Regions from separate parts of the Vibrio cyclitrophicus genome, predicted to be linked through region 3. Evidence: predicted binding sites of a transcription regulator. Region 3 holds the regulator's gene; each other region holds the start of a gene.
The links. Region 3 encodes CRP, which controls carbon source genes, mostly activating them, when cyclic AMP is high. Its sites were predicted from a motif close to TGTGANNNNNNTCACA; they were not measured.
Positions count from the first base shown of each region.

Region 1 (10,457 bases), on a different replicon from region 3:
GACACGAAATATTCCATCATGTCTTTGGCTGATGCGTTATCGATGTCGGTATCTTGTTGAGAGGCGACCTTTAATGAAGAAGCGCTTCGTTTTTCGTCATTGTGTAAATCTGGGTCTTCCTTTTTTAGATATAAAAAGACCGCCGCTGTGCTCATCAGGGCTATCGTGGTTATCGACAAAATGGCGGTCTTTTTCATTATGTGTTCCTTAAGGTCTTAATAAATGGGTAAGCAACCTAAAGGCCAGCCAGCTTCAATCGATTGGCGTGTTGACGATAGAGCGTCACAGGGTCGGTCTCAAAGAGATGGTGAATCCCCAGCAAACCATTAATTTCGTCTAGGTGATTCATTTTATAATCGTCGCCAATCACTTTGCCTAAGTGCGCGCTGCATGCCCCCACTAGTCCGTCATTCGGTTCATTGAAGGCTAAGCCAAGGATTGTCATCGCTCCGTCGGTAGGATCAAGAAGGTTGGTAAAAGTGGATGACCCTGTCCATGAATAGTAATAAACACCGTTATTGGCTTGCCATTCACCATCACCGCACTCAGACGTCGGAACGCCTTCAGGGTAAAACTGATTGAATGCAAGTGAGCCTTCCGTCGTTAAAGCTTCAAGAGATGCGAGACCGTCTTGGTCAAGATCCGTTCCACCAGATAACAGGTTAATGAGCGTAGTTAATCCACCAGCCAACTTAACCGCGATACCTTCTGCGGGAGAACCTTCTGACACGCTTCCACGCACGAGATCGGCAACTTTAGATCCTTTATGGACGCCACCAATACTTGTCACAGAGGCAACCAGATCAGGACGAACTGATGCGACATAACGCGCTGTCGGTCCCCCGTGGCTGTGACCGACAAGGTTCACCTTACTTGCCCCTGTCGCGGCTAACAGTGTCTCAACTTGAGCCAACAACTGCTCGCCACGGACTTCAGAGCTGTTGGTCGCTGATACTTGCGCTACATAGACGCTCGCACCATCTTTGGTTAGAGATTCAGGTACGCCATAGAAGTAATCCACACCCGCTAATGTATCGAAGCCAAACAGACCATGTACTAACATAATGGGATATTTCGTTTCTGTGTATCCACTGGCTTCTAATGCCGATGCGCTTGTGCCTGCGTAGGCTCCAAAACTGGATAGACAGGCGATCGTCCAAATTAATATCTTTTTCAATGCTCTTTCCTTAAACAGATTAGACCTCTGATGAGTAAAGGAACCCTAGGTTAGAATTTTATAAAAAAGAAAATTGGAGATTGATATTTGTGATGATGAACTTGAATTAAACAGCGGTGATTAACATTCAACCTATGTCTCCTAACAACATGCCCAACAGTAAATAACTGATTTAAATGCATTATTACATGACTTAGAAAAATCGAATTCGATTCCACAATAGTGGCTCACGTCCAGGTTACTCGTGAGTACTCACCAATGAAAGCCTACTAAGGAACAAATACTAACCAAAATCCAATGGCAAACTTCGTCTTATATTTGATTGTTCGAACAATAGAAAAGCCGTTGAAAATTTGATGCTTATGCCAGTTAGAGGACAACCAGAGGTTGAATATGTTGACGAGAATTATTGACATTAGATATAGGTCGTACCAGTTATTCGCTATTCAGTTATTAAGAATAACAAGCAACACAAAACAACGTCTTTATTTGGCTTACCTAAATACAATAAGAGATTGCAGTGATGAAAAATACGGCTTTGATGCTCGCGTTAACCATCCCTTTTGGTGCTTATGCATCTGAAGAAAATTCTATACCCACTCCTGAATCGATTACGTCTGCACAGGTTCTAAAAACACAAGGAGAACAAACCTATTCCTATGTTCGATGTTGGTATCGAACCGACGCATCACATGATTCTCCAGCCACAGATTGGCAATGGGCAAAGAAGGAAAATGGAGATTATTACACGATAAATGGATACTGGTGGTCTTCAGTCTCATTCAAGAATATGTTTTACAGTGACGCCCCACAATCTGAAATCAAACAGCGTTGTGAACAGACTCTCGGCCTCCAACATGATGTCGGAGACATCACCTATTTTGCCGCAGACAATCGCTTCTCTTACAATCACTCAATCTGGACCAACGATAACGCTGTGCAAGCCAATAGTATCAATCGTATTGTTACCTTTGGTGATAGCCTTTCTGATACTGGCAACCTATTTAATGGCTCTCAATGGGTTTTCCCAAATGCAAACTCATGGTTTCTAGGGCACTTTTCAAACGGTTTGGTTTGGACCGAATATTTAGCTAAAGCCAAAGACGTTCCTCTTTATAACTGGGCCGTGGGTGGCGCAGCAGGTACCAATCAATACGTCGCACTGACTGGTGTTTATGACCAAGTTACGTCTTACTTGACCTACATGAAAGTTGCGAAAAACTACCGCCCGGAAAATTCGTTATTTACGTTAGAATTTGGCCTCAATGATTTCATGAATTACGGCAGAGAGGTCGCCGATGTAAAAGCCGACTTCAGTAGCGCTTTGATCCGCTTAACAGAATCTGGAGCGAACAATATCTTACTCTTCACATTGCCCGATGCGACCAAGGCTCCGCAATTTAAATATTCGACCGAGCAAGAGATCATTAAAGTTCGTGGCAAGATTTTAGAGTTCAACCAATTCATCAAAGCTCAAGCCGAATATTATCAAGGCATGGGGAAAAACGTGGTGTTGTTCGATGCAAACGCACTCTTTGCCAGTATCACTAATAATCCTGAGCAGCATGGCTTTAGGAATGCGAGTGATGCCTGCCTAAATATCAACAGAAGCTCATCGACCGACTATTTACGAAGCCACAGTTTAACCAGCGACTGCGCGACATATGGCTCGGATAGTTATGTATTTTGGGGCGTGACACACCCAACGACAGCAACTCATAAATACATCGCAGACCATATCTTGGCGTACTCGTTCTCAACGTTCAATTTCTAGCGAGGAAGAGCTCATCGAGCCTCATGAGTTGCCGCCTGTAAGTACCGAAAGTTAAGGCTTACACAAGGTACAGATACAAAAAAACCGCCATCATCGGCGGTTTTTTATTTGCATCAACCTTTCAAAGCTAAGCTTTTAGGTCACGCAAGTTGATTACTCGTCGTCCGCTTTTGGAGCAACTTTCTTCTTAGGGATAAACACGGTATCACCCACTGCCACATTCTTGTGGAAGCTCTTATCGCGCTTAACCGGTTTCTTAGGCGTTTTCTTAGCTTGAGTATTGGTTTTCTTCTTCGCTGGACCGCCTTTAGCAACAGCGGGTTTACGCGGCTTAATGCCCTTAAACTTACCTTTCAAACCTTCTAAAATAGAGAAAGTAAGATCTTGCTGAAGGTAAAGTTCAACGCGCTTGAAGCTGTCCCAGTCTTTTGGACCAACCAATGAAATCGCATCACCTTTATTACCAGCACGGCCAGTACGACCAACACGGTGAACGTACTCTTCCGTGTGCTTAGGCATATCAAAGTTGATAACGTGGCTTACGTTTGGAATATCAATACCACGAGAAGCAACGTCTGTTGTTACCAAGATCTTGTATACCGCGCGCTCAAATTGGCTCATGATCGCGTTACGTTGCGTTTGGTTTAGGTTACCACTTAGTGCAACCGCTTTAAGCTTCTTCTCGTTCAGCTTTTCCGTTAGACGGTCGGTATCTGCGCGAGTTGCCGTGAAGATCATAACCTGACGGTATTCAGCTTCTTCTAATACACGGTCAAGAATCGCCTCTTTGTGGTCTAGATGATCACACAAGTAGAACTTTTGTGTGATATCTAAGTGTTGCTCGTTAGAAACACCCACCGAGATACGCTTCGGCGCGTCTAACATCTCATTTGCAATACCATTCACTTCCGCGTGATCGAGCGTTGCAGAGAACATTAGAGTCTGACGTCGACGGTGTTTAGCGGCATTCGCAATACGACGTAGTTCAGGAGCAAAGCCTAAATCAAGCATACGGTCAGCTTCATCAAGGATTAGCGTCTCAACACCATCTAAAAATAGGGAGCGGTGCTCAAGGTGATCCGCAAGACGGCCTGGAGTCGCTACAATAAAGCGAGGGTACTTACGCAGAGCTTTAACTTGGTCGTTAAAGTTTTCACCACCTAAGATAAGTGCGGCTTCGTAAGACAAACCACCAAGCATACTACGGAGTTCGCCATAAACTTGCTTAGCTAGCTCACGAGTAGGAGCCAAAATTACACCACGAGGATCTTTAGCAGAAAACGCTTTGGTTTTTAATGCTTTGTGTATCATTGGCAACACAAACGCCAACGTTTTTCCTGATCCCGTTTTTGATGAAGCCAATAGATCCTTACCGGCAATAGCAACAGGGATCGCTTTTGATTGGATCTCTGTCGCTTTCTTGAAGTCGTAATGTTTTAAGTTCTTCAGTAAGCGGTTGTCTAAGCCTAAATCTTTAAAGTGCAAAGGACTCTCCAGTCTTGATGGTATTGAATAAAATTAATTTAACGTGACATGATACCGCGAAAGTACTTTATAAGGATAGAGATCACAGTAAATTTATCCTTATATCTCAAGTTGCCTAGTATATTGTATGCATTGACACTAAAGGGATAGTCCTTCCAAATAAGACAAAAATCGATTCTAATCTCTCCATCTCATAAATGAGACAGAACGTGATGCTTAGCTAATTACCTCAAAAATTTAGCAATTTCTTTAGTTATTGTTTTTGCAGTTAAAAAATTAGTCGCTACAATCATTAATGAAGCGACTATATGATAAAGAATGTATAGCGCATCTTTTGATGATAAATAAGCAAGGAGTTCTTATGAATAAGACGTTAATCGCAGCTGCAGCCTCAGTTTTCATTTTAGCTGGTTGTTCTTCTGAGCCAGAAGAAGCTGCAATGTCAGAAATGGATCAATTGACTAACCAAGTTGCTGAACTAAGCAGCGAAGTTGAAGCGCTTAAGAGTGACAAAGCTGCCGCTGAAATGAAGGCTCAAGAAGCATCTGCAGCCGCTATGGCAGCAAAAGAAGAAGCGGATCGTGCTAACGACCGTATCGACAACATTGCAGAGTCTTACACTAAGTAATAAAGACATACGCAATTAAGCTGTAGATTATATCAGTCGCAAAATGCAGTAAATTGATAGCACCACCTCCGAATAGAGGTGGTGTTTTTTATTTGGAATAAAGAAAAAAGAAAGGGTAAAAAGAGTGAGAGAAAGTGAACAGCAGTGATGCTTTTCAAAGAACCTTTCGAACTAAAACTTAGTCACAAATGGTGCGGTGGTGCTATCTCAACCGGCACACCATTTTGAGCAAAAATAACCGCTTTAGCCTTTGAATTTGGCAAATCAGCATCTTCAAGCCACCATTTTAGTTCAACCGGAATCTGCAACGCCTTCTTAGAACCATCACTTCGCGTCAATGGTTCATGCGCTTCAACAAACACGCTTCTATCGGGTTCTAAAGAGACTTTGATCGGCTCATCGATGATTGTGACTTGCTCACCGCGGTTAACCTGTTCAAAAAGCCATTCGATATCTTTCGGTTCCATGCGAATACATCCGGAGCTGACTCGCAAGCCTATACCAAAATCTTTATTAGTGCCGTGTATAAGATAATCACCCGCACCATAAGCAAGTCGCAATGCATACTCACCTAGAGGATTCTCAGGACCCGCAGGGACCACTCGTGGTAACTCAATACCTTTCTCTAAATACTCTTTACGAATTGAATTGGGAGGAGTCCAAGTTGGATTAGGTCTTTTCTGACTTATCTTGGTGATCATCTCGGGTGTATCACGCCCTACTCGACCAATGCCTACAGGAAAAACATGAACCTGGTTCTTATCCGGCTCAAAAAAGTACAACCTTAACTCAGCAAGATTGATGACAATCCCTTCTCTTGGGGTGTCAGGCAAAATGAAACGGCTAGGAATACTTAACACGTAGCCTTCTGCAGGAAGAAAAGGATCCACCCCTTTGTTTGCTGCCATTAAAGAGAGAAAGCCAATATCGTATTGTTTCGCAATGTTGGCTAACGTTTCGCCAGCAGCCACTTCGTGTTGTTGTATCCTGCCGACGATGCGGCTTTCCGCCGGAGGTAGTTCAAAGGTCGCCGCAGACACACACGACGAAGCCATCGCCGCCACAAGCAAGGTGACCCTCACTAGAGGCAAAGCTACCTTACGTATCTGTGTTCTCATAGAGTGCAAAGGCGTAGTGTTAGCGCAATACGACATACAATTCCTTGGTTTGTCTTTTATCAAAGTTTAGATTATCGCTGATCAAATGTCTCTACAACGGTTAGTTACAACTAAAAAGCCAATCTGTTTTGAGCCAATCAGCGCGTTCTTCTCTTTATATACAACGATCTTACCAAACAAAATCGATTGCCTTTAAGCTTTCAACAGATTTGGTTATCAATATTAATAAAACTATAATGGTAGACCTGTTTTGTGACTAAAGTCTCATGGAGCCTCGTTCCAACTCGCTAATATTGCCTCAACAAAACGAATTCAATTCAACAGAATCGGTAATTGATTAAATCCTGTTCCTATCATTACCGCATAAACTTTGGAGAACGACCATGGCTACACCTCATATTAATGCTCAAGCTGGTGATTTCGCAGAAACAGTACTTATGCCGGGCGACCCGCTTCGCGCAAAATACATTGCGGAAACATTCCTTGATGACGTGAAGCAAGTTTGTGACGTTCGCAACATGTTTGGTTACACAGGCACTTACAAAGGCAAGAAAGTTTCTGTAATGGGCCACGGTATGGGTATCCCATCATGCTGCATCTACGTACATGAGCTTATCGCTGAGTACGGTGTGAAAAACGTTATTCGTGTAGGTAGCTGTGGCGCGGTACGTGACGACGTTAAACTAATGGACGTTGTTATCGGTATGGGTGCTTCAACTGACTCAAAAGTAAACCGTATTCGTTTCAACAACCACGACTTCGCTGCTATCGCTGATTTCGGTCTGCTAGAAGAAGCAGTAAAACAAGCGCGTTCACAAGAAGTTCCAGTTAAAGTTGGTAACGTATTCTCTGCTGACCTTTTCTACACTCCAGAAGCTGACCTTTTCGAAAAAATGGAAAAACTAGGCATCCTTGGTGTTGATATGGAAGCGGCTGGTATCTACGGTGTTGCTGCAGACTTAGGAGCTAAAGCCCTAACAATTCTTACAGTATCTGATCACATCATCCGTGGTGAGAAACTAAGTTCAGAAGATCGTCAAAAATCATTCAACGACATGATGACCGTTGCTCTTGAAACAGCAATCAACATCTAATTAAAAGAAAATAGCTATCTCTTTTACACTAGCTAGTTTTTGACAATACATAGATTGAAACGCAATACCTCGCAGCCAAGTTCGCTTGGCTGCCTAAATAACCCCGAGGGGGCGATCGTGTCCAACGACAAGCTGCCAAAAGATGCGGATGGATTACAACTCAACTTTTGTAAAACATTGGCGTGTGACAACTTTGGCTTGAGCGATGCAAAACGATATGTTTTGCAACATGCGAATCCTAAGCGTCCAGCGATGGTTTGTCGTGAGTGTGGAGCTTTCCCCCCCTTACTTAACAATCGTGAAGTGTTAAGCGAACTTCATCGCCTAAGACAACTTCACAGCGATGGCCTTCCTGCTTGTCGTAATGATGATTGCGAGAACTTTGGCCTATCGGTTCATACCCATAAACATCTTTACCATGCCTTTGGCTATAGTGGTGACAGGCAACGCTATCGATGCAAAGACTGCCAATCAACCTTCGTTGATAAGTGGTCTGGATCCAATAAAAAACTTCAGTTTCAAGAGAACCTCATGGGCTTATTGTTCATGGGTTATTCCGTACGTGAGATCTGCAGAAAATTAGAGATCAACCCAAAGACTTTCTATGATCATGTTGACCATATCGCGAGTCGTTGTCGTCGTAAGTTGGCAATGATCGATGCACGATGGGTTAATCATGCAAAAAATTACCAATTTGCTTCGCATTATCAGCGACTACAGCCGCAAAGTAATAATGGTGTCCTTTGGATAGCAACGGGCGAGGCACATTCTGGTTATATCCTTTGTCAGCACGTCAATTACTCTCAGAACGAAGAACCGTCTGGGAATGTCGATCATAACCCTTACGACGACGTTGCACGCTTTGTATCAAAGGAGCATTCGTCAGAAGCGAATCTAGAGCTTCCCCAGCCATCAGATAAGCTAAAAGAGCGTATTGAACAAAAGTACCAAGTGATTCTTGCCAGAGGTAACGTTGAAGACCCAATGGGGAACCTCACCGCATTCAGCTACCCTTCTAAAGGCGCGCTAGTTCGACCACCCTATACCTCTTATGCTCATTTCTTGCATGTGCTTGATATGTGTGACGAAAACAAACACGTCGCTATTTATATGCCACAAGATCCATTACTAAGATCTGCCGCTCTCAGCGTTTGTTTGCCGCGCATTCAGAGTCAAAATATTGACCTGATGTATGTTGAAGAAGATTCAGGCTGGCAAGACGATCAAAGTTTTGAAAAAATCGATATCGTCCATATGAGTTGGTGGCGTGATCGCTGGGCTATCGCAAATCAAGGTGACAACCAGAAAGGCATATGCTACCTAACAGGTAATAATCCAGAGCCAAAACAGTGGTTTAACACTGCTTCAATTCAGCAAACTAAGTTTTATCAGCAGCGGTTTCAACTGCTATTTGATAGCTTTATCAATGAACCTAGACGTAAGCTTCGTCCTGGGGGCATCCTTCCATTGCTCGATATATTCAGAGCTTGGCACAATCTGTGCTACCAAGATAAGCAGGGCCTTACAGCCGCACAGCGCTTAGGTGTCGCGGAGCAGCCATTAACCCTAAAGCAACTACTTTCATAGCAGCGAAGCATATAGATATTTATTCGGGAACTCATTGATTTTAAAGCAACAACATGAGGTAACACCCATAATTGGAAAAGATAGATGTTTCTTTGACGCTCTAGGAAAGATAATTGGTGCTTATCCTAAATCACACTCTTATAATGATTGTGTTATCAATATGCTCGATAATTATGGATCTAAGCCTTGGACAAAAATCAGTACCTTCTTGAAACAGAATTAGAACAACTCAAAACTCGCGTCGATTCTGAACCGTTAGTGATCCTTGAGATTACTCAACAATGTCTCGTCAGGTCAGAACAAGTTTTGTTTGAAGAGGGGGCGATCCAGTCATTAATGTTGATGGCCAGATGTTGCTGGAACCTAATGGACTACCAAAAAGGTTTAAAATACATCAAGGAAGCCTACAAGCGACAAAGCCGATTAGACACCGATCTTTTTCTCCCTGAAATTCTCCACCTGCACGCACTCCAATTCTGGGGGCAAGCCAAGTATTACTCTGCCCAACAATTCTGGATCAACGCCTTAGAACAATCTGCGCTAGTTGATGAGGTAGAGATACAAATCGAATGCCTCATTGGTCTTGGCAACATTTGGCGAATGACCCACGAATACAAGCTAGCGCGCTCTACACACCAACTTGCCGTAAAAGTTGCAAACAACAGTCGTATCGGTTGGTTAGAAGGCAAAGCAAGAATATTGCTCGCGTGGGATTACTACTTACTCAATAACTATGTTGAAATGCTGTCGGTACTCGATGGTGCGGAAGAAGCCTTAAAAGATCATAAAGATAATACCTGGCATGCCGAGGTGTGGGATTTCAGAGGTCTTGCGCTTCTTGGTTTAGAGCGTTTAGATGATGCAGAAAAGGCAACAGCCAAAGCGCACAGCCTAGCTGTTGAGCATAACCTCGTATGGATGAAAGCGCATTCCTATATCAGTCGAGCTCGATTAGAGCTTCTGAGAAAAAGGCCCGAACATGCCGCTGAATTGCTTAAACTCGCTGAACAATCTGCAAACGAATTCGATAACGGTGAACTACTCAGTCAAATTTGTTATCAACAATCGTTAGTCGCTGAAGAAAACCAAGATTTTAACGCAGCTTTAATCGCCTTTAAAAAATACCGCCAATATTCTATCGGTATGCTTCGAGAGCAAACCAACCGCGTTGGCCTAGATAAAGCACGCAATTCAAAGCGCCAACTTGAACAGCGAGCAAGAAAATTGATTAACCGTATCCGTGGCCAACATGAATACGACCCTGAAAAGCACCTCTCTCATGTCGTTTCCGAAACCTTTTGGTGGGAACAACTGGTGCTCTTTAAAACAGAGCTCAAACGTTCAAACCACAGCATTATTATGTTTCAGCACATCGATACCGATTACTTAGATGTCTGCACCGAGATTGCTCATACCTTGTGTAATCAGAATGACTTCATTTCAAGACTGAGTTCAGAGCGAGTCGCTCTTATGCTTTCTGAAAAAGGGGAAGCTGCAGAGAAAACTTTCCAAACTCTCAGCACCATGCTTGAAATTTATCCGTGGCATAGAAAAGGACTAAAAGGTTCGAAGCCAACCGTCAGCCTCAATGACA
Region 1 is NZ_AP025481.1:1,319,545-1,330,001, forward strand. It holds gene OCW38_RS20635 (lipase secretion chaperone) at 1-197, opposite strand, end outside; gene OCW38_RS20640 (lipase family alpha/beta hydrolase) at 236-1,177, opposite strand; gene OCW38_RS20645 (SGNH/GDSL hydrolase family protein) at 1,701-2,951, shown strand; gene OCW38_RS20650 (DEAD/DEAH box helicase) at 3,105-4,436, opposite strand; gene OCW38_RS20655 (Lpp/OprI family alanine-zipper lipoprotein) at 4,798-5,064, shown strand; gene OCW38_RS20660 (L,D-transpeptidase family protein) at 5,247-6,218, opposite strand; gene deoD (purine-nucleoside phosphorylase) at 6,566-7,276, shown strand; gene OCW38_RS20670 (hypothetical protein) at 7,394-8,863, shown strand; gene OCW38_RS20675 (hypothetical protein) at 9,050-10,457, shown strand, end outside.
Region 1: deoD (purine-nucleoside phosphorylase) is a predicted target of CRP. The motif match lies at 6,434-6,449, and genes of this name have one in related genera.

Region 2 (10,457 bases), 1.2 Mb from region 3:
CATCCGCTGAGTCGATATCGAAACCAGACACCTCAATGGTCGCATCATGGCTCGCGCCGTGACTGCCCTGTTTGACTAAGCCTGAGTAACTGGTAATACGCCAAGATCGGTCAATTGAAGCCTTGAGTTCACTGGCCTGTAAGTCGTCACTCACTTGCTCTGTTTGCACAAAAACTTGTTCGTGAGCGGTAGGCGTTTCAGACAATAGTACGCTTGAATTCTTACTCTCAATCACTAACAAAGCTTGATGCAACTCGGCAATACCTTGCTCCTGTCCATTTTGAACCAAATAGCCCATAGCACTTAAGTGAACACCGGTCGGCTCTTTGGTTGAGCGCCCTTTACGTAAAGGAGCCATACCAATAAAACAGCCATAAACCGCACGAGTAAGCGCCACGTAAATCAAACGTAGATCTTCTGCCAATCGCTCTTTATCCGCTTGTGCTAGAGCACTATCACTGCCCGTAATATCAAGTACCGTGGTATCTGAGTCATGGTCGTAGAATTTACCTTCACTCGCTTCTCGGTAGCTCGCCACGAACGGCAAAAATACGAGGTCATATTCCAAGCCTTTCGACTTATGAATAGTAACAATTTGAACTAAGTTTCTTTCTGATTCAAGGCGTTGAATGTCGTCTTCACTGCCACCTAAACCATTTTGAGCATCGGAAATCGCTTCTGCTAACCAGCGCAGCAAGCCATAATCACTGTCGAGTTCCTGCCTTGCTTGTTGCAACAATTCGCCAATGTGCATTAAATCAGTGAGTGAGCGCTCACCATTTTCTTCTTCCAGTAAACGTTCCGCGAGATGTCGTTTACTGATCACACTGCGAAGCATTGGTAACACACCACGTTGCAGCCACAACTTACGATATTCTCGAAATTCGTTAACGACGTTTTCCCAAACCACTTCATCGTTGTTGAGTTCATCCAATGAGGCGGCATCCAGAGCAAACAACTCCGACGCTAAACTGGCGCGTAATGCACGGTCATTTTCAGGTGTCAGCACCGCCTGTAGTAAACGCTGAATATCTTGTGCGACCAAGCTGGTGAAAACGCTATCTCGGTTAGACAAATACACGCTTGCAATGCCTTGTTCAGACAACGCGTTCTTAATCAGGCGACCTTCACTACCAGTACGAACCAAGACTGCAATATCACCCGCATTCACAGCATGTTGTTTTTTGCCGTTATCAAAATAGGCTTGTTGATTTTGAGAAGTGGTCAGAATGGTTTGAATTTGACTCGCCGTCGCCTCAGCCATGGCTTTGTGATATTCGCCTTTCGGTAATGGCTTATCTTCCGCTTCTTGTAGCCAAAAGGTCAATGCATGCTGAGTTTCACCATTCATCACCCACTGGCGTTTGTCAGCCGATGGGCTGGCTGCGACAGGTAAGAATGGAATATCTTGATCATAGATAAACGGGCTATCCGAATTCATAAACACTTGGTTTACCGCACTGACCATGTCAGCACTCGAACGCCAGTTAGTCCCCAGCGTGTAGTGAGCACTAACTTGGTTTCTCGCCTTAATGTAGGTAAAGATATCCGCGCCACGGAAGCCGTAAATTGCCTGCTTCGGATCACCGATCATAAACAAACCGCATTGCGGATTATCTAAATAGATTCGGCTAAAAATACTGTATTGCAACGGATCGGTATCTTGGAATTCATCAATCATCGCTACTGGGTATAAGGTGCGAATTCTCTCCACCAGCAGTGATTGCTCATCCACATCGATTGACGCGGATAACTGAGTCAGCAAATCATCAAACGATAACCACTGCTTCTGCTGCTTAGCCTTAGCCAACATAGTTCGACAATGAGTAATCGCATGTGCCAGCAAAGGAGCTTTTAGATCTGCTGGAGAATTTAAGAAGTCTTCAATCGCTTCGAAAACTGCGTGTTGAGGTGCAGTGCCTTTTGGTGTTTTTTCAATTAACGTTGCTTGTGAGAACTTCTCTAGTTTATCTGGAAACTGGTAATCATGAGTGTCGCTTTGCGCCCATGCTGTGACGGCTTCTAACCAAGTCGGCAAAGACTTCTTAGTGTAGCTGCGCTTATTCACATCCGATCCAGAAATCAAAGCCAAAAAGTCCGCTTCGGATTCACACCACAACGCCTTAAGTTGCTTCACTTTATCTAAGTTTTGATTGTGCAGAGTTTGCAGGTCTCCCGACATCGCATCTACCGTCAATTTCAGCGGAGAGCCCGTCAGATAGCGATTTACATCGGCAAGTAACGAAGCGGGAGAACCCCAAATATTTCGCACCTCACCTGCAAGTTGAATGGGTAACGGATAAAACTGTTTACGCCAATAGTCGGCAACCACTTGTGCTTTCAGATGGCTTTCATCGGTCACAAATTCATTATCAAAGCGGCTTCCAGACTCGAAGGCATTCTGAGTCAACATTCTCTGACAGAAACCGTGAATGGTGTATACCGCCGCTTCATCCATTTGCCTTTCAGCATTGAGCAGAGTTTTCGCCGCACCAGCATGATCATCGATGGCTTGTAAGAGAGGAGCAATCACTGGGTCGTCACTTTGACCACGAGCAAACGCAATACGTGCATCATGGATTCGCGCACGAATACGATCGCGTAGCTCTGCGGTTGCCGCTTCAGTAAAAGTCACAACCAGAATTTGGTCTACGGTCAGCGGCTCATGGTGTCGAGTAGCTTCCGTCAGATCACCTTGCGGCGCAGCAGTACCGTGCCCGAGCAGTAAACGTAAATACAAGCCAGCAATAGTAAATGTTTTACCCGTACCCGCTGATGCTTCAATTAAACGCGCGCCATGAAGTGGAAACGTCATGGTATCAAGTGTTTGTGGAACGATTACCTGAGCACTGCTTGTAGTCGTCATGCCTTACTGCCTTCTGATAAATGTGTTGTTACAAATGTGACCTAGCGTAGAAAATGTCATTCAATTTACGTCCTACGCCAATTTGTTAATAGTTAGTGCGATCTCTCTCACGGATCAATTCAGATCGCCTCGCTACTATGCGCCCACGAGTTCAGGACCGCCTACGAGTTTTATACTCATGCGTTACTTTGAACCACTGAATAATGGTCCCTCTGACCTGTGGCCGTACAGCGAACGCCCTACACTAATAATGATTTACTGGCGGCCACTTTATTTCCTGTACCTTGATTCCTCATAAACGACTTCCTCTCGTCATTTTATAAGCCCTGCACACCAAGTTTACATCTAACTCTTTATTTCCCATGCTTTTATTCAAACGCATCTCTTTGATAAGCATATTGTTGGTGATCTTGCTGATCACTGCCGATTATTCCTGATCTTCAAGATCGGCAGCGGCGAGTCTTGCGGCCTGCAGCACAAGCGTTGAATACATTCGCGACTCAGCAGCCAGAGCATCATCCCACTTAGACCAAATACGTGAGATGTAAGTATCTCGACCCTCGCCAGTAAAGGCGAAGCTGTCATTAAAGGTATCAGCCATTTTCTTTAGGGACTTTTCTTCGTCATCAACCCATTTACCGCGGCTAAAGCCCGCTTCAACACCAGCTAACGCGGTTTTCGGGAAGTAAGGCAGTGGTGCTGTCATGCCTTGATAAAACAGTCGTACTAACTCAGCCAGCAAACTCTTCGCCTGAAGCGCATCGCCAATAGGTTGTAGCGTTTGGTGAACCACGCCTTCTTTTCTGTCGTAGCCAATAATATGGGTCGTTTTTCCATGTCCCATCACTGCACAACATAGATGATCAATCCACGCTGCCAAATAATCTTGAGAGCGTATTTTACCGCTACGGAAACGAACTAGACCCGATTGATAGTTTTTAGTTAACCAACCCATCAAACGAACAGGTTTGCCTTCGCCTAACACATCAAATTCGATATTCACTTCGAGATCTTGCTGCGGTGATCCGCTCACAAATCGAATTTCTTTGGCTAAGTCTTCCGCTTGAACACGGTTGGTTTCAAATTCGATATCACCAAAGGCGCCGACCGGTAATCGACCCTGTGCTTTTTGCTCAGAGACAAACAGGCGCACCGCTTCATCTGCACCTTCAGGATGGTCCAGCAACACTTGCAGCAGCGCATCTTTAAGCTGGAAGCTCTCTAGTCCATTGAGTACGAACGGCTCATCGTCTTCCATCACAGGAAGTGGCGGTTCAAACACCACTTTTAGACGGCGATTAAAGAAGTACTGCACTGGCAAACGCCAAAAACGCTGTAACTCAACCAAGTCGAGTTCCAACGGGTACGTTGCACCCAACAAATAGTCATCCAAGGCACGATTGAATTCACCACTACGTTCACCGGAACGGTTAGCCGCAGGAAGCCATTCTTTGGCGTAACTCAGCACATGGTTTGCGTCACCTTGAGTAAAGGCTGCAGGGCTAAATGGTGTCATGGTATGTTCAAAGCTGATCGCTTGAGTCAGCTTGATACCTGAATCATCACTTGGTAGGGATTGGTCTTCACTTAAGCAGTAGTTCTGTTGGCAGTACTCAATTAACTCTGAAACCAATACCGACGGCACTCGCTCGGTATTATCTTGAATTGAACGGCCGACATAGCTGATGTATAAGCACTCTTGCGCCGACAACATCGCCTCTAAGAATAGATAGCGGTCATCATCACGACGAGAACGATCGCCCGGTCGTGTGCGTCCGTTCATTAGATCAAAACCTTCTGGCGGCATTGAGCGAGGGTAAACACCATCATTCATACCTAACAAACAGACGGTTTTGAACGGAATAGAACGCATCGGCATCAAGGTACAAAAGTTAACTTGGCCCGCTAAGAAACGTTGGCTAATACGAGCGCCAGATAGCTTATTATTGAGGTACTGGTAGATAATGCTTGGCGACAATTCTTGTTCATACAAGGCATCGTCAAGTTGTTCATTCAGTTGCGAAAGTGCATCACGAATCGATTTGAGTACCACCTCGCCTTCTAGCTCAACCGCAAAGAAATCATCAATCATTTGCAGCAAGGTTTCACGCCACATATCGATAGATTGTGTTTCAGTTAAGCGTTGACGGTAATGGGCAATACGATCGATAAAGTGCGCTAACTTACCAGCAAGTTCGGCGTTAATGCCTTGAACTTCGTTATAAGCGGCAATCGGAGAGTGTTCAGTTTCAAATAAACCTGCAGAGTCCGACATCGCATAGCCTAATAACATGCGCTGAATGCCGAATAGCCAAGTATTTTGCTCGGTCGCAGGTAGATCAAATTCTGTCGCCGTTGAAGCATCAACACCCCAACGGATACCCGCTTCTTCAACCCATTGCTTGGCTTGCTCGAACTGAAACTCGTCAATACCAAAGCGTGTCATCATTGCAGGGATTTCTAATAGCTCTAACAACTCAGAGGCTAAACAACGCGTGTTCGGTAGCGCGACCAACTGCATGAAGGCAGTTAGTATTGGGCTTTCTTGATCGGCGGTTCTATCAGAGATCGAGTAAGGGATATAACGCTCACCCGGAGCATTACCAAATACCGCCTGAATCGCTGGACTATAAGCATTAATGTCAGACACCATCACGATGATATCGCGTGGTTTCAGTGTCGGATTGGCATCAAACATCGCCAACAGCTGATCATGAAGGACTTCAACCTCGCGCATAGGGCTGTGACAAGCGTGCACGGTTAGAGAGCGATCGCCAAGCTCAACCACCTGTTTATGGTTGCTGGAATCTAAGATGTGGTCGTCTTGATGCTCTTCTAACTGGAGAATATCGGCTTGCAGTTGATGCAGCAGGTTATCCCTATCAACATCAATAAAGAACTCGTGCTCTTCGCTATCTGATTGAGATAGCAAAAACAGGTTATCTCTGCCCAATTTACCCATAGACGCCAACAAGCTATTACCCACGGCTTGGCTGGTGTGCAGTTCATCTTCAACGTTGGCTTCAATACCATCTTTCAATGGTGATACTTCACCTTCTAGCTGAGGTAAACCATCAACTAACGCAAACTGCTTACGGCGCTGAGCTTCGACTCTTGCCAAGTATTTACGATCGCGAATATCGCCCCAGTAATGTTGGCAAGGGTTAGTAAACATCAAATGCACATCAATCTGCTCACCTAACGCTTTCAGTGCATCCATGTAGCGAGGAGGCAGAGATGATATGCCAAACACGAACAGGCGCTTAGGCAGATGCTGCAGCTGACCTTGTTGCTTGGCTAACGCTTCAATGAAGTCGTGATACAAGTTGCCACGGTGGTATTTTGATTGCCCTTGAGAGAGAGTTTGCTCATAAAGAGCTTGCCACAAAATCGGCTGCCAGGGGTGATCTTGCAGCCCTTCTTCATCAATTAATTCTGCAACGGGCTCTCCCGCTTCCCACATCGCCATCCACTCAGGTCGATACACCAAGTAACCATCGAAGATGTCGGCAATTTTCTCTGCCAATTGATACAGCTTCGAATCATCCTCGTCGTTTTCAAGATAGCGTTGCAAGGGTAAAAAATCAGGGTGGTCAAGTTTAGCGGGCAGCAAACTCATCAGCTTCCAAGTCATCGCTTCTTTGTTGAAAGCACTGCGTTTAGGCACATCTGGAAGCACTTGGGTAAACATATCCCAAGTGAAGGTTGCTGGAAGTGGAAAGTCTATATTTGCTGCTACACCAAACTCTTTGGCGAGTTCCATCTTAAGCCATTGAGACATGCCTGGGCTCTGAACCAAGATCTGCTCTTTTTCGAAAGGGTTGGCTAAAGGGTCACTTTTGATTAAGTGAACGAGAAGGATTTTTAAAGTATCGACTTTATTGGAATGGTAAACAGTAAACAAAGTGCACTCACGCTAATCTTGCCACAATATAAAGCCAGATTAGCATAAGTGCCGAGTTTGGATTAGGAATATAAGCTGATGAAATACCGAAAGCTTAAGCTCTGTTTACCTTTTGAACTATTGCTTCTTACAGTCGACCCGCTACCGCACCTAAAACACGATGAGGTTTGTAGTTCATGTAGTAACGAACAGCGACATAACCGACCACTAAGGTTGCCACAATCAGTTCTAGGTACGCTAGATTGAACACTTGGCTAATGTAGTGTGCTTCAACACCTTGTACTTGCATCCAAGCCGCCAATTTAAACAAAGCTGTTGCACCGATTACAATTGGGAAGGTAAACGCTGCGTAACCTGGGCTAAATGGCAGGCGAAGTAGTTTGAAGAACGCCACGTAAATAATGAACGTCATTAACACCGCTATACCAAATAACAGACCAATGATCACTGGTGAAGGTGTTGCAGTAACCGTTAAGTAACCCGCTAAAGATAAACTCGCTGGTGCCGCCATAATTGCAATGGTTGGTTTTGCTGCATCTGGCACTTCATGAGAAAAGATCAAACGGTAGATCATGAGCGGTAGCATTACAGCATAAACCAACAAGCCAAACACTAAAGTTGCGTGTGCCACTGGTTCTAAAATAGGGTTCCCAGAGAAAGAAACGTCTGCCACGATAATACCGATCGGTGGGACAAACCAACTCGGTACCATGTGGTGTATCTCAAAGTTTTTAGCTCTGTGGTACAAAAAGCTCACTAAGAAAACAACATGCAAAGCCACTGAAGCTAACCACATTGCTTCTTGCAGAAACTGAGAGAGTGGGGCCAACGAAGCTGAAACCACCATACAACCCATCGCGAATGTAGGAACAACACTGCCGACAACAGGATGAGCAAGATCTTCACGCAAAAGGTGACCATGAATTAAAAATTTCACGGCTAAAACAAGAAGTAATACCGCAGCAATACCAGCACTGATCCACTGCACCAAACCCGGAGTTGATAAGATACCTTGCGCGACTAAAACACCATCCCAACACCAGCCCAAGCTTGCAATTGCTAGTGCCAACCCTGCCATGGGTGTTGGAGCTCCTGTTAATCTATATTTAATACGTTGAATCATGTCAGCCTCTCTTAAACTTAATTCACTCAATTTGTGAACTCATCAGCTTGTTGAAGCCATAATACGCTTGCGCTTCGTTTAACAATATCCAATTATATATAACAAGCGTTCATTAATTCTGAACGAAATTTATTTCACCAACAGTGTAGAAATAGGAATCTGATGGCTAATATTTCAATCAAACAACTCAAAGTGTTTGTCACCATTACCCAACACTTAACGCTTACCTCAGCGTCAGAAGCCCTGTTTTTATCAAAGGCAGCTGTGAGCATGGCGCTAGGTGAAATGGAAAAACAACTGGGTCACTCTCTATTTGACCGGGTCAACAACCGATTAATTCTCAATCAGGAAGGACAAAAGTTGCTTCCCTTAGCTGATGAAATACTTCACCGAGCGGCAGGCATCGATGTGTTGTTCCGTGATGACCAACCATTAAGTGGCAATCTAAAGGTCGGTGCGAGTGACACGATTGGTAATCAAGTGGCACCCTTTATTTTGTCAGGCTTCCGTGAGCGAACTCAGCATCAAGATCAAAGCTTGTTCATTTCAAACAGTGCCCTGATCTGTCAAAAGTTGGTGGATTATGAACTGGATATTGCGCTAATTGAAGGGAAAACACTTCATCCAGAACTGCTCTCAAGCCAATTCAGTAGCGATGAAATGTGTATTATTGTTAGTAATCAACACTCTTTAGTGGCAAAAGACAAAGTTAATTTGAGAGATTTAGAAGGCAGCCACTGGATACTTAGGGAATCAGGTTCAGGAACTCGTGAGTTCTTCCTGCGTACCGTTGCTCCTCGTATAGAGCATTGGTATGAGTCATTTGAGCTAAATACCACGGAAGCGATCATCAACTCTGTTTCTGCAGGTCTTGGCTTTGCCTGTTTATCGCGTTTAGCGGCACAACGCGCGATTGATTCAGGCCGAGTGAAAGCACTTGATGTACCACTCGACATGAAACGCCGATTTTGGATACTGGTCCATAAAGACAAATATCAAAGCCCACTGCTGAAATCTTTCATGGGTTATTGTGAAGACTGGGCTACACATCAAGATTGAGGCCGCATAGTTAGGCCCTCAACTGGACTTTTTGCACCAGAAACTGTATAAAAAGCCAGTAAAATTTATCAAACTTAGAGGATTAACCATGGCTGTTATCGTCAAGTACGTGGTGGAACGCAACGGAGAAGAGAAAATGACTTTTACCTCTAAAGCCGAAGCTGACGCATACGACAAAATGCTGGATATGGCTGATGAGCTTTTTGAACTGTTAGGCAAAAGCGATTTAGTTGAAGATGAAGGCAAGCAAGAAGAACTTGCAATGTACCTAGCGAAGAATAAAGAAGAAGTTCTTTACGCATTGGGCGCTAAGCGCAAACCAGTACCAAAGAAAGCGAAGAAGCTTGAAGCTGTTGAAGATGCAGAAGAAGATGCAGCATAACTAGCTGTTCCCTTTCTAAAAAACGTCAATAACACCTCTAACAAGAGTCCGTTATTGGCGTTTTTTTTATACTTATTGAAATATAATAAAGCTTGTTTATAGTCGAAATCGCTCTAAACATTCGCTTGCACAAAAGTGTGATAAAGATCTAATCTATAGCCATCAGGTGATGGGGTTCCACCTAAGCTTTTGCTTCAACCGCCCGTTCTTTCGAGCAGTGCTAATGACTCCTACAGAATCGAAAACAGGTAATACTGTTGGACGTATCGCTACTCCTCCATTTTGAAATGGACTTAGTCTATCAAGACCAAGCTTCATGACACCTTTGGATTATCGATACTCAAGATCTGTAGTGAATTAGCCGCACCTCTTCCAACACGTCCTGTTTTCTCAACGCCCTAGGTCTTAAATGGCTCTATCAATGAGAAAACATTATGCACTACTCTTCAGAAATTCAATCAATGTGCCCTATTCAAAGGGGTGATCTTCACACTTCAGCTCCAATTCCAGTTGAAGGCGCCATGGTTAGCCCAAAAGATGTCATCGCTATTTCTGGCTTAAGCCATGGCGTAGGCACTTGTGCACCACAACAAGGTGCAGCCAAACTGACGCTCAACGTAAAAAACGGCATCATCGAAGAAGCACTAATCGAAACGATTGGTTGTTCAGGCATGACTCAATCAGCCGCGATGGCAGCCGAAATCCTCACAGGAAGAACCATTCTTGAGGCCCTGAATACTGACTTAGTGTGTGACGCGATTAACGTAGCCATGCGCGAAATCTTTCTGCAATTTGTTTACGGTCGAACTCAATCTGCATTCTCTGAAGGCGGCCTAGAAATTGGCGCGGCATTAGAAGACCTAGGTCAAACACAACGTAGTCAAGTAGGTACTAGCTATTCAACTTCAGCGAAAGGCGTTCGTTACCTAGAGCTAGCCGAAGGTTACGTGACCAAGCTTGCACTTGATGACCATAGCGAAGTAATTGGCTACGAATATCTCAACCTCGGCAAAATGATGAAGGCGATGAATCAAGGTATGTCAGCCAATGAAGCAGCAGACCTTGCTATGGGAACCTACGGTCGCTTCGATGAAGCTGTAACCACCATTAATCCACGCCAACA
Region 2 is NZ_AP025480.1:2,553,699-2,564,155, forward strand. It holds gene recB (exodeoxyribonuclease V subunit beta) at 1-2,866, opposite strand, end outside; gene recC (exodeoxyribonuclease V subunit gamma) at 3,294-6,770, opposite strand; gene OCW38_RS11340 (TDT family transporter) at 6,898-7,893, opposite strand; gene OCW38_RS11345 (LysR family transcriptional regulator) at 8,056-8,952, shown strand; gene OCW38_RS11350 (YebG family protein) at 9,041-9,334, shown strand; fluoride riboswitch at 9,491-9,574, shown strand; gene OCW38_RS11355 (iron-sulfur cluster assembly scaffold protein) at 9,769-10,457, shown strand, end outside.
Region 2: recB (exodeoxyribonuclease V subunit beta) is a predicted target of CRP. The motif match lies at 2,963-2,978, and genes of this name have one in related genera.

Region 3 (10,457 bases):
TACAGTACCAAACCTTTCAACACGACCAATGCACAAACTGCAATCAGTATCGCGAATGGGCTTTCGGCTAGTAAACCTAAGTTCACCGCCATACCCACAGAGATAAAGAACAGGCCAAGCAATAACCCTTTGAATGGGTCAATCGCAATTTCAAGCTCGTGTCGATATTCACTTTCTGCTAGAAGAACACCCGCTAAGAAAGTACCCAGCGCCATCGACAAACCAATCTGCTGCATGATGACGGCAATACCAATCACCAATAGCAGCGCTGCAACGGTAAACAACTCACGAACACCGCTCATGACCACATAGCGGAATAGTGGTCTCAGTAAGAAATGACCACCAACAAGTAAGCCAATCACGCCGCCTAGCATCCACAACATGTCAGCCCAACTACCGCCCGTATTGCCCGCAAGCAGAGGCAACACCGCTAACATAGGGATTACTGCAATATCTTGGAAAAGTAAGACTGCAAAGCCTGACTGTCCCGCTTCTTTACCACCAAGCTCTCGCTCTTCAATAACGCGCAAGGCGATGGCTGTCGAAGATAAGGCTAACCCCATACCTATCACGAGGCTAGTTTGCCAAGTCAATCCGAACAAACAGGCGATGGCGGTAATAATCAAGGTGGTGATCAACACTTGCGCCCCCCCTAAGCCGAGAATAGGCGCCCGCATCTGCCACAGTTTTTTGGGGTTAAGCTCTAAACCAATAAGGAAGAGCAGCAGCACCACCCCGAACTCTGAGAAATGTAGAATGGCCTCTACGTCACTGATTAGGCCAAGCCCCCATGGACCAATAGCGACACCCGCTAATAAGTAACCTAATACTGAACCTAAGCCTGCTCGCTGCGCGATAGGAACCGCAACCACAGCCGCCGCTAAAAATATAGCGCTACTTTGTAGGAAATCATTAGTCAGAGCCATCATTTGCTCCTATATCTTGTAGCGGATCTCGCAACCAATTTCGATATTCTTCAGCGTGTTGGTAACGCGTCATATCCGAGACATTTCGAGCCCAATGTAAAACTAAAGGTGACATCCAGTGCATCTGGCACAAAGCGGCAGTTAGCTCAAACGGTTGCAAGATCTCTTGTAAGGGATACTTATTATAGCCTGCAGCACCAAACGCCTCTTCTTTACCACCCGTGGTGATAACACTGCGCCAATGCTTACCCTTAAGTGCACTTTGCTCACCAAACGCAAAGCCCTTGCCTAATACTCGGTCAAACCATTCCTTCAATAACGAAGGGCATGAGTACATAAACAAAGGATGTTGGAATACAATCACATCGTACTGCAGAAGCAGTTCATGCTCATAAGGCACATCAATAAAGAAGTCAGGATAGAGGGCATAAAGATCGTGGATTTTAACATTCCCAAGCGACTCTATCTTTTTAACCATGATCTGGTTAGCGATAGAGGTTTGCGGCTCTGGGTGCGCATAGATCACTAATACCTTTGGCACGGGTTTGTCTATCGAGGGAGTAATACTCATTCCTTTGAAACATTCCTTTAAGGGCTAAACGGTGGCAAGGCCACTAGAATTTAAATAAAAGTTATTAATATGTTATTGGCATCATAACGCAAATTGCATTGTGATCGACTTTTATCTGGATTCAGCCTACTATGCAGGCGTCTGTTCACCTCTAATTTCTATGCTACCTCTATATGATTACTTTCTCTGATATTCAATTGCTACGCGGCGGTAAGCCACTCCTCGACCAAGCATCTGCGACTTTTCATCCTGGCGACAAGATCGGTTTGGTTGGTAAAAACGGCTGTGGTAAATCTACGCTGTTCGCCTTAATTAAAGACGAGCTGTCTATTGATGCTGGCTCATTCAGTAAACCAGCCCATTGGGAAATGGCTTGGGTTGCTCAAGAAACGCCAGCACTAGAAAGAACAGCGATTGAATACGTGATTGATGGCGACCGTGAATATCGCGGCCTTGAAGATCAACTAGAGAAAGCTGAACAAGCCGACAACGGCACATTAGTAGCAGAGATCCACGGCAAAATTGAAACCATTGGTGGTTACAGCATCAAAGCACGTGCTGCTGAGCTATTGGATGGCTTAGGATTTCGCCAAGAACAAATGACATGGAACCTAACCCAGTTCTCGGGTGGTTGGCGTATGCGTTTGAACTTAGCGCAAGCCCTATTGTGCCGCAGTGACCTACTGCTACTCGATGAGCCAACCAACCACTTGGATTTAGACGCAGTAATGTGGCTAGAACGCTGGTTACAAAACTACCCTGGCACACTCGTTCTTATCTCGCACGATAGAGATTTCTTGGATCCTATCGTCAACCGCATCGTGCATGTTGAAAACCAGCTGCTCAATGAATACACCGGCAACTACTCATCGTTCGAAACTCAACGCGCGCAAAAACTGATCCTGCAACAAGCGATGTACCAAAAACAGCAGAAACAAATGTCTCATATGCAGAGCTACATTGACCGTTTCCGCTACAAAGCCTCAAAAGCTCGCCAAGCGCAAAGCCGTATCAAAGCATTAGAGAAAATGGAACAAGTGCTGCCCGCTCAATTTGATAACCCATTCAGCTTTGAGTTTAGAGAACCAGACGCGCTACCAAATCCAATCATGATGATGGATGAAGTCTCTGCGGGTTACGATGACAACCTGATTCTAGAGAAGATTCGCTTGAACCTAGTACCGGGCAGTCGTATTGGTCTACTTGGCCGAAATGGCGCTGGTAAGTCAACGCTGATTAAACTCCTTTCTGGCGAACTGAAACAGCAAGGTGGTGAACTGAGCTATTCACAAGGCGTTAAGATGGGTTACTTTGCACAGCACCAATTAGAGACGCTGCACCCAGAAGAAACACCGCTGCAACACATGATGCAGATTGCCCCTAAACACACAGAGCAACAACTGCGTGATTACCTAGGTAGCTTCGGTTTCCAAGGTGAAAAAGCGCTCGATAAAGTAGCCCCCTTCTCAGGCGGTGAAAAAGCGCGTTTAGTTCTGGCGCTACTAGTATGGCAAAAACCGAATCTTTTGCTGCTCGATGAACCAACCAACCACTTGGATCTCGACATGCGTCAGGCGCTGACGTTTGCATTGCAGACGTTTGAAGGCGCAATGGTTATCGTATCGCATGACCGTTACCTACTCCGTGCGACTACCGATGATTTGTATTTGGTACACGACCGTCAAGTTGCACCGTTTGATGGTGACCTAAGCGATTACTACAAGTGGCTAACCGAACAGCAGAAAGTTGAACGCAAAGAAGCACAAGCATTGGCACCAGCAAAAGACGGCGCCAACAGTGCGGCAGCAAAAAAAGATCAGAAACGTAAAGAAGCAGAGTTCCGTAAACTAACGGCACCAATTCGTAAAAAGCTGAGTCAATTTGAAAAGCAGATGGATAAATTAACGTTGGCTCTTGAAGAAGCCGAGCAAGAATTATCCGACACTTCACTGTATGAAGCTGAAAATAAGGCTAAACTGAATAAAGTACTCGCTCTCCAAGCGAGCAGTAAGTCACAGCTAGAAGAAGTTGAAATGGATTGGATGTCCACTCAAGAAGAGCTTGAGCAGATGGAACAGGATATGGATAGCTTATGAGCCCAGAGCACGCCCCAATATCACTAACACTGGAACGACTATGGCAATTTAGCCTTCAGTATTACAGTGTGCGTGGTGTAAAGGATGCGTGCCTAGCTTTACAAAACCAGTTTCACGGCAACGTCAATCTACTGCTGCTGCTCAAATGGCTTGATGAGCAGCAATTGTCTTTTGCCGAAGAAGAGTGGCACAAAGTTCAACAGTGCTTGAGCCGCTCTGAAACCCTGCTTCATAGTTATCGAGAGCTACGTAAGCATCTCAAAGCACACGTTGTTGATTCACTCTACCGTGAAGCCTTACAGTTCGAATTACAACTAGAGAAACAACAACAATCTGATCTCGTCGACTACATAAACTCTCTTCAGCTTTTCGCAAACCAACAAGCGCCTCTCGCTTTTCAATACTGTCGATTATTAGGGGCAGAAAACCTCTATGTTGCTTTTTCTGAACCAGCCCCTCAGCCCTAAGGCATTCCCTTTTCCTTTTGTTAGATCAAGATCCAAGCTTATTGGGGACTATCGTTCTTCGTGTTCACGCGATGGTGGCTCGGATTATTAGCAATATATAGAGCTTAACCTCGATAGTATTCAACCAGTTACCTACAACCTGTTTTGTAACCTGTATGAGTGAAACTCTTGCGCTTATGCCGAGAATCAACCAAGCTCAAATAAAAACATGGGCGTTTCACTAAAAGCTCAACACTTTATCAAAGCCCATAAAAGAAGCATGGACTGTTTTATGACAATATTTACCGCAGCGGCTGGTCTCTCTAATCCGCACTTACAAACCTTAGTGCCACGGTTTATTAGAAAGCAGGCGTTATTTGATCCTCAATGGCAAACCTTAGAAACTCCCGACGGTGATTTCCTCGACCTTGCATGGAGCGAGGACCCGAAGGGAGATAGCCCCAATAGTGATAATAAAAGCAGAGGAGATGCGAATAATAAGCCCATTTTCGTTCTATTCCACGGTTTGGAAGGCAGCTTTGAAAGCCCTTACGCCAATGGACTGATGAATGCGTTTGCTAAAGATGGTTGGTTATCCGTGATGATGCACTTTAGAGGATGCAGCGGAAAACCGAATCGCTTGGCTCGCGCGTACCATTCAGGAGAAGTAGAAGATGCTCGTTTCTTTCTACGACACTTACACGCGCAATTTCCCAATAACCCAAAGGTTGCGGTTGGTATATCTCTAGGCGGAAACATGCTGGCGAACTACTTGGCTGAGTATGCGGACGACCCATTACTGTCGGCGGCAACGATAGTTTCTGCTCCTTTTGATTTAGCTTGCTGCTCCAGTCGTATTGAAAGAGGCTTCTCTAGGCTCTATAAAAAATACCTGCTCAACTCACTCAAATCGAATGCCTTGAAAAAGGTTAAGCTGTTACAAGAAAAAATAGGTATCTCCGCTGAAACCATCAAAAAAATAGACAAACTGTATGAGTTTGATGAAAGGATCACTGCGCCTCTGCATGGATTTAAGAATGCTCAAGACTACTATGCTCAATGTTCAGCGCTTCCAAAACTGAATAAGATTAAGCTACCGACTCAGATCATTCATGCTAAAGACGATCCTTTCATGACTGATGATGTTATTCCAAAATTCGTACTACCAGACAATATTGATTATCGCTTGTTTCAGAAAGGTGGCCATGTGGGGTTCATTACCGGTAGCACGCTCAAGCCCAGGTTTTGGCTAGAAGAAGCATTGCCAGCCTACTATGAAAGTATCCAAGATTCGGCATAATGACCGAGCCTTTTTAAGGACTGAGTGGTAGACGTCACTAGACGCAGTAATCAACACATCAATAAACCTATTTATGAATATAAAAGAGAGAAGTATTTATGATCATCCCATGGCAAGACATTGCACCAGAAACACTGGAAAACCTCATCAAAGAGTTCGTGCTGCGTGAAGGTACAGACTACGGTGATGTAGAGGTTTCATTGCAAAACAAGATTGACCAAGTGAAACATCAATTAGCCTCAGGAGAAGTCAGTATCGTATTTTCTGAGCTGCATGAAACCGTTGATATTCAAGTCACAAAACGCTTCTAGGCTGCGCTCATAAAGGAGCCGTGTTATAGTGGTAAACGATTGCTAACAAGTAAGTTACTCAAAAGACAAGGGTTGTCATGTCCGCTAAACATCCAATTATTGCGGTGACGGGTTCATCAGGAGCCGGCACCACCACCACCTCAGAAGCCTTCCGTAAAATGTTCAATATGATGGACGTGAAGGCCGCTTGGGTTGAAGGGGATAGTTTCCATCGCTTCACTCGACCAGAGATGGATGTCGAGATCCGTAAAGCGCGCGAGCAAGGTAAGCACATCAGCTACTTTGGTCCACAAGCCAACGACTTTGGTGCGCTAGAAGAGTTCTTCCGTAAATACGGTAACGAAGGTACAGGCAAGGTACGTAGCTACCTGCACACGTTCGATGAAGCCGTTCCTTACAATCAAATGCCAGGCACCTTTACGCCATGGCAAGAGATCCCAGAAAATTCAGATGTGATGTTTTACGAAGGCCTGCACGGCGGTGTGGTTGATGGCGATATCAATGTTTCTCAACACGTCGACTTGCTGATCGGCATGGTACCTATCGTCAACTTAGAATGGATCCAGAAATTCGTTCGCGACACACGCGATCGTGGTCATTCTCGTGAAGCAGTAATGGACTCGATTGTTCGCTCGATGGATGATTACCTTAACTACATTACTCCTCAGTTTTCGCGTACTCACATCAACTTTCAGCGTGTTCCAACGGTAGACACATCAAACCCTCTCAACGCTAAAGGGATCCCAAGTTTAGACGAAAGCTTCGTTGTTATACGTTTGCGCGGCATCAAAAACGTCGATTTCCCTTACCTTTTAGCTATGATTGATGGCTCATTTATGTCTCGCCACAACACGCTTGTGGTACCAGGAGGGAAGATGAGTTTTGCTATGGAGCTCATTGTAAGGCCGATCCTACAACAACTCATCGAAACCGGAAAAATTGGTTAACAGAGCACCATTCTGGTTGATTACTTTTCATACCGTGATCATGTGCACAATTTTGCGTAAAAAATCGTAGCTTGGTCACGATTAAAATCAAGAAATAGTACCTGAAAAAGGATACTATTCTTAAACGAAACACAAGATAGCTTGCAGCGCTCAACGAGTGCTCTTATCCTACAAGTCAATCCAGGCTTAGCTAAAATACGGAAAGCGGCAAGCATACCCTGCAGAGGAAGTGAGATATTATGGTTCTAGGTAAACCTCAAACCGATCCAACATTAGAGTGGTTCCTTTCACACTGTCATATTCATAAGTACCCATCAAAAAGTACTTTGATTCATGCTGGTGAAAAGGCAGAAACCTTGTACTACATTGTTAAAGGTTCTGTGGCAGTTCTTATCAAAGACGAAGAAGGTAAGGAAATGATTCTTTCTTACCTAAACCAAGGCGACTTCATCGGTGAGCTAGGCTTATTCGAAGAAGACCAAGAGCGTACAGCTTGGGTTCGTGCAAAATCTCCTTGTGAAGTAGCTGAAATTTCTTTCAAGAAATTCCGTCAACTTATCCAAGTGAACCCAGACATCCTAATGCGTCTATCAGCGCAAATGGCAAACCGTCTACAAGTAACTAGCCAAAAAGTTGGTGACTTAGCGTTCCTTGACGTAACTGGTCGTATCGCACAAACGCTACTAAACCTAGCAAAACAACCAGATGCAATGACTCACCCTGACGGCATGCAAATCAAGATCACTCGCCAAGAGATTGGCCAGATCGTTGGTTGTTCTCGTGAGACAGTTGGTCGTATCTTGAAGATGCTAGAAGAGCAGAACCTAATTTCTGCACACGGTAAAACTATCGTGGTATATGGCACTCGTTAATCTCGATTAACTGAGCCTAAAATTTGAAAGCCACCAAATGCAAATTTGGTGGCTTTTTTGTTTTCTAAAGATCTACAAAGAAAATACGAATGAAACACCTACAGCTTCGAAGCGCAAACACTCTCGAAGCGAAGCCTATCTGCATCTTTAGGGTAAAGTCCGTACTCGTATCTTTCTTTAACCGTTAGTGCTTTCGAAGATCTTGTCAGCCGATGCTGCCACAAAACCGGTATAAAGCTCACCATTAGCCATCGCATAACGCTTAGCGAACTCATAGAAGCCTCCAGGAATCATCTCATTGCCCTCAACAAATGAAACTGGGACTTTATCTGCCATTGTTGATGATTGCTCTAATAAGACCTCTGGAGAGCCTTTAACCTGGCCACCAGATGCATTGATCGTGAAGCCTGATTCGCTCAAATAATCATTCACTGCCTGCACTTCATCAAAAGCATCGAGTTGATTAACGCTCACTGTAAAGTGGTTGGCACCGTAACCATGAGCTGCGAGCCAAGACGCGTATTCACTTTCTTTTGCAAGCACTTGGAAATCTGCGAAGCTCAAGTCCCATAGACGACCACCAAATAAGAATTCATGGCCTTGAAGCTTGCTTACGTCGACTTGCTCAACCAATTTAGCAACGATCTGTTGTAAGTCACTTGAACACTCTTCGACCTTCAACTCACTAATGAACACTTTAGGTTGATTTGGATCTGGGTGCTCGTAATGCTTCGCGACTAGCTTCTTACTCTCAAACAAGTAATCGCCACACGCTTTATAACCTAGCTCAAGGAAAGGCTTAGCCAATGTTTCAATACCTAGCGGAGCAACATTGAAAGTACGCAGTGCAATGTGATCATTAATCAGAGCTTCGTCTTCTTTCAGCAAGTGATGTACTTTCTCAGCCGATGGACAAAGCCTGTGAATGTAATCGTCCCAAAGTGATTTAAAGAGTAGATCGGGCGTCATGGTGACTCCTTGTCAGAGGTTCTAGCAAGCTAGTAATTTGGATTAGAAAGGGAGAGGCTGAGACACAGAGTCAGCAGCCATCAGCCTGTGACATACTTTTCTATTATTATCTACTGCCCAATCTAGGTGTTGGGCGTGATGGAAAAAGGAAGCGATAGCACCGCTTCCTATTTCAAACTTAACGCATAAGCCTAAGACTCATTAGCCTAAATTAAAGCTCAATACCTGGGCTAAACGTTGCCGGAAGTTGAGTTTCGCCACCTTCCATTGAAGCCATAGGGTAAGCACAGTAGTCAGCCGCGTAGTAAGCACTTGGGCGTAAGTTGCCCGAAGCACCTGGACCACCAAATGGAGCATCGCCACTTGCGCCTGTTAGCTGGCGGTTACGGTTAACAATGCCCGCACGGATATGGTCAACAAAGTATTCCCATTCAGAATCATCTGTTGATACTAAGCCAGCAGATAAACCAAAGCGTGTGTCGTTAGCTAGCTCAACCGCTTGCTCTAGCGATTGATAACGGACCACTTGTAGCAATGGACCAAAGTACTCTTCATCCGGCAGTTCAGCAATGTTGGTTGCGTCGATAATACCAGGAGAAACAAACGCCGCTTGACCCGCTTTTGCTTCTACTAGACTTACACCGCCTAACGATTGCAGATTCGCTTGTGCGTCCAGAATGAACTTAGCCGCAGCTTCAGAGATCTGTGGGCCCATGAAGGGTGCTGGCTCAGCGAATGGCTGATCGACACGAATTTTCAAGGTCGCAGCAACGAGCTTATCCAGTAGTTGATCGCCCTTATCTCCTATTGGAACATACAAGCGACGTGCACATGTACAACGTTGACCCGCACTGATGAAAGCTGATTGGATGATAGTGTATACCGTTGCGTCTGCATCACCGTATTGGTCGCTGATCACCATAGGGTTGTTGCCGCCCATTTCTAGTGCCAGCATCTTGCCCGGTTGGCCCGCGAATTGACGATGCAGGATATGACCGGTATTGGCACTACCTGTGAACAGCACGCCATCAAGGCCTTTAGCATCAGCCAGTGCGATACCTGTCTCTTTGGCACCTTGTACTAGGTTAATTACGCCAGCAGGAAGGCCAGCTTCTTGCCATAGTTTCATCGCAAACTCACCCGTCCAAGGTGTCTGCTCTGACGGCTTAAATACCACGGTATTACCCGATAGCAGTGCTGGAACAATATGACCGTTAGGTAGATGACCAGGGAAGTTATAAGGACCAAATACTGCCATTACGCCTAATGGACGATGACGCAGTACAATTTGGTTGCCTGCAGCTTCACGTGAAGCTTCACCAGTACGTTCATGGTAAGCACGAATAGAGATAGCAATTTTGCCCGCCATCGCGCCCGCTTCAGTACGCGTTTCCCAAATCGGTTTCCCCGTCTCTTTTGCAATAATTTGTGCTATTTCTTCGCTGTTCTCTTTAACTTTCTCAGCAAAATTCAACACGATCGCTTCACGCTCGGCAAAGCTCAGTTTTTTCCAAACTAAGAAGGCTTCACGAGCCGCTGCTACTGCAGATTCAACCTGTGCAGGAGTTGCGCTATCACCCTGCCATACTACTTCATTATTGTATGGGCTTACTGATGCCATGGCGTCACCTTGACCTGCCACCCATTGTCCTGCTATCCACTGAGTCATACTTCTATCCTTAAAATCTTCGACAGATAATCGCTGCTCTTACTGAGCTAACATGCGAACGAATTCGCCTTCTTTTACTTCAAGAGCGCTTGCTACTTCAGATGATAAAATCACTGTGTCACTTGCTTGGTCATACGCACCTTTCGCAGCGACTGCGCGGAAGTTCTCGAACGAGGTATTACCAATTAGGAAGTCTTTAGAGCTGGAGTGCTCTGCAATTTTTACTTGAGCACGAATCGCATAACGTACCGATTCAATGTTTCTTAAATCACATTCAACCGTTGGCCCCGCATCAAAGATGTCAACGTAGCCTCGGTTAGTGAAACCTTCACGTTCCAGCAACTTAAGTG
Region 3 is NZ_AP025480.1:297,922-308,378, reverse strand. It holds gene kefB (glutathione-regulated potassium-efflux system protein KefB) at 1-926, opposite strand, end outside; gene kefG (glutathione-regulated potassium-efflux system ancillary protein KefG) at 913-1,497, opposite strand; gene OCW38_RS01355 (ABC transporter ATP-binding protein) at 1,671-3,593, shown strand; gene OCW38_RS01350 (TIGR02444 family protein) at 3,590-4,060, shown strand; gene OCW38_RS01345 (hydrolase) at 4,332-5,339, shown strand; gene OCW38_RS01340 (YheU family protein) at 5,438-5,650, shown strand; gene OCW38_RS01335 (phosphoribulokinase) at 5,728-6,597, shown strand; gene crp (cAMP-activated global transcriptional regulator CRP) at 6,837-7,469, shown strand; gene OCW38_RS01325 (DUF1338 domain-containing protein) at 7,647-8,438, opposite strand; gene astD (succinylglutamate-semialdehyde dehydrogenase) at 8,650-10,107, opposite strand; gene astA (arginine N-succinyltransferase) at 10,147-10,457, opposite strand, start outside.